Regions from separate parts of the Rhodohalobacter sp. 8-1 genome, predicted to be linked through region 1. Evidence: riboswitches for the same ligand, from Rfam matches in the RefSeq annotation. Region 1 holds a riboswitch; the other holds the start of a gene.
What was found. A riboswitch is a leader RNA that binds a small molecule or an ion and turns the genes downstream of it on or off. The one in region 1 is predicted to bind S-adenosylmethionine.
Positions count from the first base shown of each region.

Region 2: another riboswitch for S-adenosylmethionine. It lies ahead of AABW11_RS14200 (hypothetical protein); the one in region 1 lies ahead of AABW11_RS17640 (CoA-binding protein).

Region 1 covers NZ_JBBVMF010000024.1:51,157-57,101, forward strand. Annotated here, with positions in the region: gene era (GTPase Era) at 1-505, shown strand, start outside; gene AABW11_RS17635 (metallophosphoesterase family protein) at 610-1,584, shown strand; SAM riboswitch class I at 1,956-2,082, shown strand; gene AABW11_RS17640 (CoA-binding protein) at 2,382-2,864, shown strand; gene AABW11_RS17645 (O-acetylhomoserine aminocarboxypropyltransferase/cysteine synthase family protein) at 3,079-4,407, shown strand; gene sfnG (dimethylsulfone monooxygenase SfnG) at 4,820-5,905, shown strand; gene AABW11_RS17655 (NAD(P)H-dependent oxidoreductase) at 5,902-5,945, shown strand, end outside.
Region 2 covers NZ_JBBVMF010000015.1:63,200-69,144, forward strand. Annotated here, with positions in the region: gene AABW11_RS14195 (hypothetical protein) at 310-447, shown strand; gene AABW11_RS14200 (hypothetical protein) at 1,142-1,558, opposite strand; SAM-I-IV-variant riboswitch at 1,683-1,799, opposite strand; gene AABW11_RS14205 (DUF433 domain-containing protein) at 1,951-2,187, opposite strand; gene AABW11_RS14210 (hypothetical protein) at 3,059-3,304, opposite strand; gene AABW11_RS14215 (DEAD/DEAH box helicase) at 3,310-5,945, opposite strand, start outside.

The sequences.
Region 1 (5,945 bases):
CATCAATACTGAGAAGGCAGAGAAAAAAGTATCCGCACTTAAAGATCAGCTTCGGTTCAAATCCATTCATTATGTTTCTGCGTTAAAGGGTGAAGGAATTTCTGAACTTATCGATGATATCCGCTCATTGTTTATGCCAGGACCGCCCTACTATCCAAAAGAAGATTTAAGTGAACACCCCGTACGGTTCTTCGTTTCTGAGCTTATCCGTGAACAAGTATATTTGCAGTTCCAGGAAGAGATCCCTTACTCTTGTACAGTAGACGTTATTTCTTATGCTGAAGACATTGACATAGACCGCATCAGCGCAGAGATAATTGTAAACCGGAAATCACAAAAAGGCATGCTGATCGGTAAAGGCGGCAAGGCAATCAAGAATCTTGGAATTGCTGCCCGCGCCTCTATTGAGGAGTTTATTGGCAAAAAAGTATTTCTGGATTTACACGTAAAGGTGCGAGAAAAATGGCGTGAAAAAGAGAACTGGGTTAGAAATCTTGGTTACTGATACTTTTGGAACCGATTCCGATTACTGAGATTACCGGAATTTGTGTATAGTAATGGTACTACATCAATCATCAAATTTTAACTTGCTATTTCAAGTATATCAGCATGAAAGTCCTGCTTTTTTGCCTTCTCACTATTCATTTATTTCAGGCAAACCTAATAGCTCAACTTGACACCAATAAGCCGGATTTGCGAATTGTGTTAATGTCGGACTTAAATGAAAGTTATGGATCAACTCACTACGGCCGTTTTGTAGACAGCACTATGGCATACGTTGAAAAGTGGCAGCCTGATCTTGTACTATTCGCCGGGGATATGATTGCCGGTCAAAGCCTCAAGCTTAGTGAAACCGAGATTCGCGCTATGTGGTCTGGTTTTGATGAGACAATCGGGGGGCCTTTGAGAGATCTGAACATACCGTTTGCCTTCACGCTCGGTAATCATGACGGTTCTAAAAGCGGGAATTTCGATCATGAGCGAGAATTGGCAAAGGAATACTGGAGCACCCGAATGCCTGATCTAACATACATCAACAATGAAAATTTTCCTTTCTACTACAGTTTTTCATTCGATGATCTTTTCGTGATCAGCTGGGATGCGTCGGGTCACCTTATCAGTAAAGAAGAGATCAACTGGATTAAAGAACAACTAACGCAGGAGGAAGCCAAAAATGCAGCTCTCAGACTCATTATTGGCCACTTGCCGCTTTATGCCATTGCTGAAGGGCGTAATCGTCCGGGTGAAGTACTCAACGATGCAGACCAGCTATTTGAAATGATGACCGATTATGGAGTTGACTATTATTTTAGCGGTCATCATCACGCATGGTATCCCGCAGTAAAAGATGGCCTGAAAATGATTCACTCAGGGGCACAAGGCAGCGGACCTCGTGCTTTAATTGGGTCAAAACGTCCTCCAAGACGAACTATTACATTACTTGAACAAAATGATGGTTCCGGTGATTTCAGTATTAGTACCTATGACATGCATGATAATATGAAGGTCATTACTCCTGACCAGCTCCCGCTTGCAATTGAGGGAATAAACGGACGGATTGAAAGATATAATTATGATGATTGATCCCTGATTTTAGTTAATCAGATAACCGTTGGTTTAAATTCTCTCTCTGAAAAAATCATTATAAACAAAGGACTTCATCATATAAATACCCGGAATTTATACCAAAAGTGGTTCCAAGTACATCTCAGTCCTTCTTTTTAGGTTTATATATTTTAAAAAATAAATCTTGCATTCTATATATAATCTAACCTATGTTTAGGGAGTGAATAAAAAAGCCCAAAATATTATTTGTCCCTGTATGATGTGTATATGTTGTCGCACATGATGCAGAGGGTGTAATTATTTTTCGAAAGAATTTTAAGCCCTCTGGGAAACCGGCAGGGCTTTTTTGTTGTTCATATTTTTGAGATTCGTTCTTTTATATTTTTGAACTCTTATCCAGAAAGGTGGAGGGACAGGCCCTGTGAAACCTTAGCAACCAGTTCCGGCAGCGATGTCGTTATGTTAGGTGCTAAATCCTGCCAACGCCGGCAAATGTCGGGGGAGGAAAGATGAGATGATCAGGCCATTAGTGTAATCAAAAGCCTCTTCTGAAAATCCTTCTCCCACAATTGGGCCAGGACTTTTGGAAGAGGCTTTTTTTTGTTAGACCTCTCCTCTACGGAGGAGACAGATCAAAACTCGTGCAGAGTTTGAGCAGAGGTGGGTTAACCGGGCGTTGATTGGGTTTGGAGTTACATTCAAGCTTCTCAACCTCACGAACCCACCCCTGTCACGCCGACGGCGTGACTGTGCCCTCCCGAGAGGGAAGTTTATAAGTTTAATTTTATCATTAACAGTAAAATCATTACGAACCTTTGAGAAGCACATTTAACGGCTGGTACGACAAGAAGATGCGGGCAACTCCTGAACTATCGGAGGAGACCGACACCATTGAATACTGGCTTGATAACATTAAAACAATTGCCATTGTGGGAATATCCAGAAACAGACATAAAGACAGCCATTTTGTGGGCCGCTACCTGCAAAAGGCCGGTTATAATATTATTCCGGTGAATCCCGGCGCTGATGAGATCCTCGGTGAAAAGGCTTATCCGGATTTGAAATCAATCCCTGAACAGATTGATGCAGTAGATATTTTTATTAAGCCGGAATATGTCTCTGAAGTTGTAGATCAGGCGCTTGAAGTCAATCCAAAAGTCATTTGGCTGCAGCTTGGCGTCGGTGAACATCCTGAAGAAATAGAAAAAGTACAAAATAACGGAGTTTTAATGGTACAAAATCGCTGTATGAAGGTCGATCACCAGTTCCTAATTCGAGACAGGGATAAGACCAGGTGAATGGCCAATAAAACCCTTCTCGAGGGGAGGAGTTTTTAAACCTCTCCTCCGTGGAGGAGACAGATCAAAACTCGTTCAGAGTTTTGATCTGAGGTGGGTTTTCGGGACGTTGATTAGGCTTAGATATATATCCAGGCTTCTCAACTCCTCAAACACACTCCTCGCCAAAACAATTTTCTAAAGAACCAATACCAAAAAAACAAACAAAACTACCATGAGCACAAACGGACAAGAAAAAAACTACAAATATGAAACCCTGCAGCTCCACGCTGGCCAGGAACCAGATCCAACAACCGGGTCGCGAGCCGTACCTATTTATCAAACCACGTCGTATGAGTTTGATGATACCGAGCACGCCGCTACACTTTTTGCTCTAAAAGAGTTTGGTAACATATATACCCGGATCATGAATCCAACCACGGATGTGTTTGAGAAACGCATTGCTGCACTCGAAGGCGGAGCAGCGGCCGTTGGTACTGCGTCAGGTCAGTCCGCTCAGTTTCTTACGATTATCACCCTCGCACAAAGCGGTGATAATATTGTTTCAACCCAAAATCTGTATGGCGGAACATATAACCAATTTAAGGTGACTTTTCCACGATTAGGCATCAATGTAAAATTCACAGAAGATGATTCTCCTGAGAGTTTCGAAGCATTAATCGATGATGATACAAAAGCAATCTATGTGGAAAGTATTGGTAATCCTAAAGGTAACGTACCTGACTTTGATGGCATCTCGGCCGTAGCTAAGAAGCATGGAGTCGCACTGGTCGTAGATAATACATTTGGTGCCGCAGGATCTATTGCCCGGCCGATCGATCACGGTGCTAACGTTGTGGTACAATCAGCTACCAAATGGATCGGTGGTCACGGGACTAGTATTGGCGGAGTGATTGTAGATGCCGGTAATTTTGACTGGGGCAACGGCCGATACCCACTCTTTACAGACCCCTCCCCCGCCTATCACGGTCTGAACTTCTGGGAAGTCTTCGGGGAAGATGGACCGTTTGGAAACATTGCCTTTGCAATCCGTGCACGCGTAGAAGGTTTGCGTGATGTGGGACCTGCACAATCACCATTCAACAGTTTTCTGCTGCTTCAGGGACTTGAAACCCTGTCACTGCGTGCAGAGCGTCATGCTGAAAATGCACTCAAACTTGCAAAATGGCTCGATGACAGCGAACACACGTCATGGGTAAACTACACCGGATTGCCTAATCATCCGCATCACGAAAACGGGAAAAAATACCTGCGTGAAGGCCGATTTGGCGCTGTGCTAACCTTTGGCGTGAAAGGTGGTTATGATGCAGCCCTGCAGTTTATCGAAAATGTAGAGCTTGCGAGTCATCTTGCCAACGTTGGCGATGCAAAAACCCTGGTCATTCATCCCGCATCCACCACCCATCAGCAGCTCACTGAAAAAGAGCAGGCATCCGGTGGTGTAAAGCAGGATTTGATACGAGTATCAGTTGGTATCGAGCATATCGATGATATCATTGCCGATTTCGAAGGGGCATTTAAGAAGATTAAGGTAAAATCTTAGAGCGGGGACAATGGCGTTGATGGGGTTTGGAGTCACATTCAAACTTCTCAACTCTATTTACACACCCCTGGAGAATCGCTAAACGCGATTATCCGGTCCCCTCTCAAGGGGGGATTTAGATATCTCTCCTCCCACGGAGGTGACAGAACAGCTCGTGCAGAGTTTGATCAGAGGTGGGTTTTACAGCTTTGATGTGGTTTGGAGTAACATCCAAACTCCTCAACTCTATAAACACACCCCTCGGCCATCTGAATCTTGCTCTGCATGTTCAGTTGGACTTTTCCCCTCTCAAGAGGGGATTCTTTTAATAAAAAAACCCGACCTCGAAAATCGAGACCGGGTCATCATCCATAACGCCGACAGTGACTTTTAGCTGGGACATGTCGGCATCAAGATTAAATCTAATATACAAATGAGTAACGTAAAATTCGCATACTGGGTACCGAATGTCAGCGGAGGTCTTGTGGTGTCTAAACTGCCACAAAAGACAAGCTGGGATTTTGAAGCAAACAAGAAATACGCTCAAATTGCAGAGCGGGTTGGTTTTGAGTACGCCTTGCTGCAAACACGGTTTATCGCCAGTTATGGCGCTGATAACCAGCTTGAAGCAGCTGCCCTCGGATCCGCGCTTGCAGCCGTAACAGATAAGATTAACCTGATATCGGCTGTACATCCGGGGCTCTGGCATCCGGCTGTTTACGCAAAAATTCTGTCTACCATTGATAATATAAGCAACGGACGTGTAGCCGTTAATGTAGTGAGCGGCTGGTTTAAGGGTGAATTCACCTCATTCGGAGAACCGTGGCTGGAGCATGATGAACGGTACAGACGATCCGAAGAGTTTATTGAAGTTCTGAGAGAACTTTGGACGAAAGAGAATGCAAACTATCGTGGTGATTTCTATCAAATCAGCGATGCTCCTCACAAACCCAAACCCAGGAAAGACGGTATTCCGATCTTCCAGGGCGGAAATTCAAAAGCAGCACGAAAAATGGCGTCACGGGTGTCCGACTGGTACTTTATGAATGGAAACACCAACAGTGGCATCAAAGAGCAAATCGATGACGTTAAACAGCTCGCCGAAAAGGAAGGCCGGGACGTGAAGTTTGCCCTGAACGGGTTTGTGATTGTCCGCGATACAGAGGAAGAAGCAATCGACCAGCTTGAACAAATCATTGGTCATGCAAATGAAGATGCGGTCAACGATTTCCGTGATGCCGTACAGCAAGCCGGTGCCTCATCAAAAGAAGGTGAAGGCATGTGGGCCGATTCATCCTTTGAAGACCTTGTTCAGTATAACGATGGTTTCAAGACGGGTCTCATTGGCACACCTGAGCAGGTTGCCGACCGCGTAATCGAACTCAAGCAACTTGGCGTTGATCTAATCCTAACCGGATTCTTTCACTATGATGAAGAACTCGAACGATTCGGCAAGGAAGTCATTCCGCTGGTTCGTGAAAAAGAAGAACAGCTGAAAGAAAAAGGAGTAGCAGCATGACCATACTTGGAATTTCAGGAAGTTTGAGCATGCAATCGAA
Region 2 (5,945 bases), on a different contig from region 1:
CGGCGCACAAGACACAGACATCGAACTGAATCCTCCACAGCGCCGCAGAAAATAATTCACCAGTTCCACGATGTCACAGTTCGACAGTGTAGATCTATTTCAGCGATTAAAGATGCTGTCAGGGTGGGAGAGAGGCAAGAGTTTTGAACAGCTGCTATCGAGAGAGGCTTTTGTTTTTGGCAACTCCAATTAATATACAGGCATTTCCCCCACACGGACAAATGAGATTTTTATTGTATAAGTGATGATAGTCTAGTGTTATATAATATATAATCAAAGCAAAGTAAAAGCAGTTTATAAATAGCCTTCATGACAGCACATGAATACTTATTTATCAATTTTTTTAAGACCGGCGGCTCGATGGGAGAGTTAGCGTGGCTGGAAGTGATGCCTGATGTTGATCGGCTTAAAGAAAACAGTTCAACAGTTCAACAGTTTGTCAGTTAACCAGTTCAACAATTCCACGATCCATTTTAAACAAAGCCTCTCCAAAATTCCCGCCAATCGCATGGAGATCAGCCGGTTGGCGGACAGACCGCTCGGCTGCGCCCGGTGTGACAAGGAGCCCGCAGGGTAGAACACAGCGCGCAAGAGACGGAAATAGAACCGGATTCCCCACGGCGCCGCGATAGTCATTTAAACAGGCGGCGTAAGACGAATTCGTGCAAAAAATCAGAGTCAGATACGCCGCCCGTCATAATAATTCTCCTTTGTCATATTGAGTAAAAGATCCGCCGGCTGGCGGAGAATGCACCGAGATATCTCCCTGTGCTGGGATCCATTTTAAACAAAGTCTTTTCAAAACTCATACCGATAACCAGGAGATCTCTCCGCGCGCTCATTTTATTCGCTTAGTCGAGATGACAAGGGGACTGGTTAAGAAGAGCGCGGCGCACAAAACACAGAAATAGAACCAGGCTTACCACCGCGCCGCAGAAAATAACGAATAGATTAGAATCAAGCCCCGTTTCAGTTCCACAGTTCAACAATTTCACAATTCCACAATTCAACCGGCTCTCCCTCACTCCCTCACTCCTTCACAACAAGCACAAGACTCTGCCAGGAGCTCACTGCGTTCGCACTCTTGCAGGTCTTGTTCTCTCCATCACTCCCTCATTCACTCCCTCACTCCATCTCTCCCTCAATCAATTTCAGTTTCACATAAAATCTCATAAAGGTCACCCGTATCGTATAGCCGATCGGTAAAGTAGTGACGTGCGAAACTGCTCTCCCCCTCAACGTATCCTCGTCCCTGGTCGTAAAAGATGTTACCGCACATGCCCATGTATCCGCCGGGACCGGTTGTGTGATACTCGACCATGTGGACAAAGGTGATCTCCCAGAAATCCGGCGCCATGGGTTCTGCGAAGAGGTACTGCAGGGCTGCCACGCGGTCCACCCGTTCGAGTTCGGTGTCGTCAGGGTAGGATATCTCCAGGATAATCATCCCGTGACGGACGTCCTTAAGCTCTGTGATCATGCATTTATGGAAGTAGCCCAGGGTTCTTGCTGCATTGCCTGCGAAACTTTCCTGAAGCTGCTTACCCGGATTATTCACGAAGATAAGTGTGATTCTTTATAGCTGATACCGCTGATGGCGTTGTCATTGTCATTGAATGGCTGCATGTGTAACAAAGGTTATGTGCCGGGTTTGATTGTTACACCAAGATCATGTGCCTGAGATGGGCCCCGTGGTTTGAATGGCTGAATGCAGCCAGTTCCACATCGCTGAACCACCGTGCCCGGGAAGGTCGGTTGGCAATCCGCCGGAAGTTCCGATGGATTTCTTGATGTTGTTTGATAAATAAAAGTAGGGGGTTTGCCAGAACAGGACAAATTAGAAAATGTAGAGAGACCTATACTTATAAAAGAGTAGCATCAAATAAACAGTTCGACAGTTCAACAATTCACCAGTTCCATAATTTACCACTTCACCTAAAAACCTCACAGCTACACCATATCTACGATTTCTTCTCCGCTAACCAATCGTTTGGCATATAGCAAAGCAGCACGAATATCGTCCGTTTCAAGTTCAGGGTAATCCTCTAATATTTCCTGTACGGTGGCTCCTTTTGCCAACAGATCGAGAATCATTTCAACGGATATTCTCATTCCGCGAATGATTGGTTTTCCGGTTAATACTGACTGATCAAATGTTACTCTTTGAAGCAATTTTTCAGATTTCATGATCATGAGATAGACTAAAATTATGTATCAAATTACATCCGATTCAGGAAAAAAGAAAACTGAAGGAAGTTTCTGAATAAAAATGGCTTTCAGACCGGAATTCCGATATCAGAAATGGTTACCGTCAATATTTTTGATCCGCAGGTTTATGATCGGTTCGCCCATCCGGTTGACAGTGCCAGCAACAAGTAAAGCCTGCCGTATCTTATAATGGAGTCTCTGAATGATTTGATTTTGTCTGCACTCAGAATCGTGACAAACAGTTCACCAGTTCCACAATTCAACATTGCGCGTAAGTGCAATACTCAAAAGTTCAACGGCACAATTCCACAGTTCAACAGTTCCACAATTCATCCATCTCCCCATCTCCCCATCTCTCCCTCACTCCATCACCCAAACCCTCCCTCACCCAAATTTGCCAAATTGACAGAAACCCCACCCCCCAAAACTACCCGCCATTTCCACCCCGTTCATCGCCTAACCAACGCCACACCCAGTCCAAAATTTCTTGGACTTGGTACGGACTTGGTATGGAGATGGTCCGGACTTGATACGGAGCGATCAGGCGATCACAGAGTAGCTTCCGAACTCTTCCCGACTGCCATTTTGACTTATTTTTGAGTTGATGGATACCAGCGGTTTCCGGGGCCTAACAAATTCATAAATAGGGGAGTGGCTGTTCCACTGTTTGAAAACTTCCAATTCCACTATTCACCTAATTTACCAACCACCAAATTCCCTAATCCACTAAACACCAAATCAACTAATCACTAAATCCCTACAAATTTCTGATGCCTCCAATCCAGTTTTTCCGAACCGGCCAGGCTCCTTTAGAAGAGGGGAGGATGAACATTTGATAGTCGGTAAGGAATCAATTGATTGTGAATGTTCTTAACCAGTGATCTAATTCTTTTTCCGAATTAAAATGATAATCTCCATCATTCAATCCTTTCCAAAACCCTTCAAAACTTAGTACCGAATTAAATACTCTGAATGAAACTCCTTTGTAGTTAAAAACACGAACAACTAATTCGTATTCATCGCTTGAAATTTGTATTGTTTCAATTGTTTTATTAGCGGTTAAATACTCACAATTGGTTTGATCGATTTGATTCATAACTTTCAATTTTTGTTAACAGCAGTAGCTTTATAAATATCTGCTGGAAGTGGCTCTTCCACTTTCCACACAATGTCCATAGGCTGAGAACCTTCCCATTTTTTTAAACTTACTGGACCTACAAAAAAGTATGGTTCAGTTTCTCTCCTTTCGTCACGTCTTTGATTTCTAATGAATAGTAGTGGTGTAATTCCCTTTTCTCTATGTTCTAAATGGCGAATGCCCTTTTTGGTGGTTGGTTTAGTATTACTTTGAGTTTGCCAGTGAAACAAAGTATCTGAAATTGCATAATCGCGATACATTGTAGATGGTGAGTACTCTTTCTCACTTTTATTTAATGTCACGAAAAGCAGATTACATTTCGTTTCTTTGTGATAGTAAACTCCTTCCCTTGGTAGATATAATTTTCCTTTTCGAATATCATTGAAAGCAGCCATAATTTCACCACGACCGTATCTAGAGTGTAACTCTAAGTGAATATTATTGGGGTTTTCCCAGAACCTTGTTTTATGAGTTACTTCATTTAATAGGCACTCCATTAATTCCTGATACTCTTGGACTAATTCAGGGTAAGACCAAAATTTGTGAATTAATTTTTCAAGTCGACTTATATCTTCTCTTTCACCGAAATTAGCCGCCCACATTTTTAGAAATGATAATTCTTTGTCAGTCAGATTATTAATTGATGGAGCTTCTGAGAAAGAAAAGAAATTAATGCTCCACTTTAATCTTGAAACACTATCAAGGTGAATGCTTCGGATAATAGAACGGCCAAATGATTTTTCTTCATCTGTTTGTTCAGTTTTAAGGATTCCTGCATCTCTTTTAAGTTGTGTGAAATAAAGATTATTTTTATAGAAATCTTCTAAATGAAGTTCTGTTTTGTCGAAAAACTGCAGTAATGAATTTGGCCTATCTACATTATTGTAAAGTGAAAGGATTTGTGGTCTGTTTGACGCAATAGAATCTTTAATATTATTCAAAACAATCTCCTGAGAAACCTTATCCAATTCTATCGCACATCCAGTTGGAAGTACAGGGAATTCATTTTTAACATGTCGTTCAAGTTTTCTGCCATGAACATTTACCAGGGAACTAAACTTTTTAGAGTAGCTGAATTTCTTATTTGAGTAGCCTATAAAATCAAGTACAGTTAAACATTCTTTTCCTTCAGACAACCTGAGACCTCTTCCAAGCTGTTGGGTGAAAAGTATAGAGCTTTCAGTTGGTCGTAAAAATAAAATGGTATCAACTTCGGGGATATCAACTCCTTCATTAAATAAGTCGACAGTAAAAACAGCGTTAACTTTTCCTTTTCTAAGTTCAGAAATTGCTGAATCCCGAATACTTCGATCCGAATTTCCTGATAAATGAATACTTGGAATTCCCATTGCATTGAACTTATTGGCCATATATTCTGCGTGTTGAACTCCCACACAAAACCCTAAAGCTTTCATTTCAAGTGGATTCTTAACTTTGTCATTTAGCTCTTTTTCAATGAAGGCAATACGGTCGTCTGAACTTGTGTACAGTTCTTCTAGTTCCTTTTGATCATACCTTCCTCGAACCCAGTTTACGTTTGACAAATCTGTGTTATCATGAACACCAAAATATTGAAAAGGTGAAAGCAACCCTTTTTCAATTGCATCCCAAACTCTTAACTCAGCAGTTGCCTTACCATCAAAGAAGTCCATGACATTTCTGCCATCGGTCCGTTCTGGTGTAGCAGTTAATCCCAACAAATATTGAGGTTCAATATAGTCCAAGAGCCTTCGATAAGTACTTGCTTCAGCATGATGAAACTCATCAATTATTACCGCGTCGAAGTGATTCGGTTTGAATTTAAATTCCCCGGAATGAAGTGATTGAATAGATGCAAAAACATGATTCCAACCATTAGGCATAAACCCATCCACCAAAAGTTCACCGAAATTCGACTCTTTTAAAACTTGACGAAATGTTTGAAGACTCTGCTTTAATATTTCTTTTCGATGAGCAACAAAAAGTAATTTAGGCTCACCATCAAATTCATTTGTGAAGTTCTTATAATCAAAGGCGGAAATAACAGTTTTTCCAGTACCTGTTGCTGCTACAACTAAATTCTTCTTGTTCTCTTTAACCAGTCGTTCCAATTCAAGCTTCTCTAAAATCTCTTGTTGGAATGAATAAGGTTTTATATCAAAAAAGGTTTGATCAAAATTTACCGTATTCTCTTGATTTAACGCCTCGCTAAGGACTTTCTTTTCTTTTTCGCTTCCATTATAAGTCTTGAATTCTTCACTGTTCCAGTAGCTTTCAAAAGAAGCTTCAAATTTCTGAATCAAGTGTGGTGATTCAATATTTGAAATTCGAACATTCCATTCTAGTCCATCTGTCTGGGCGCTTGCAGAAAGATTTGATGAACCTACATATGCGGTGCTGTATCCCGTATCTCTATGAAACAACCAAGCTTTTGCATGAAGCCTTGTTCGTCTAGTATCATATGAGACTTTTACTTTAGCCCCCATTTCTTGGAGTTCATCAATTGCCTTTTTATCACTTGCTCCCATGTATACAGTTGTTATGACTCGAACTTCAACTTCCTGATCTATGCATTTCCTTATCTCCTCTTTGAGTAATCTTAAACCAGACCATTTGATAA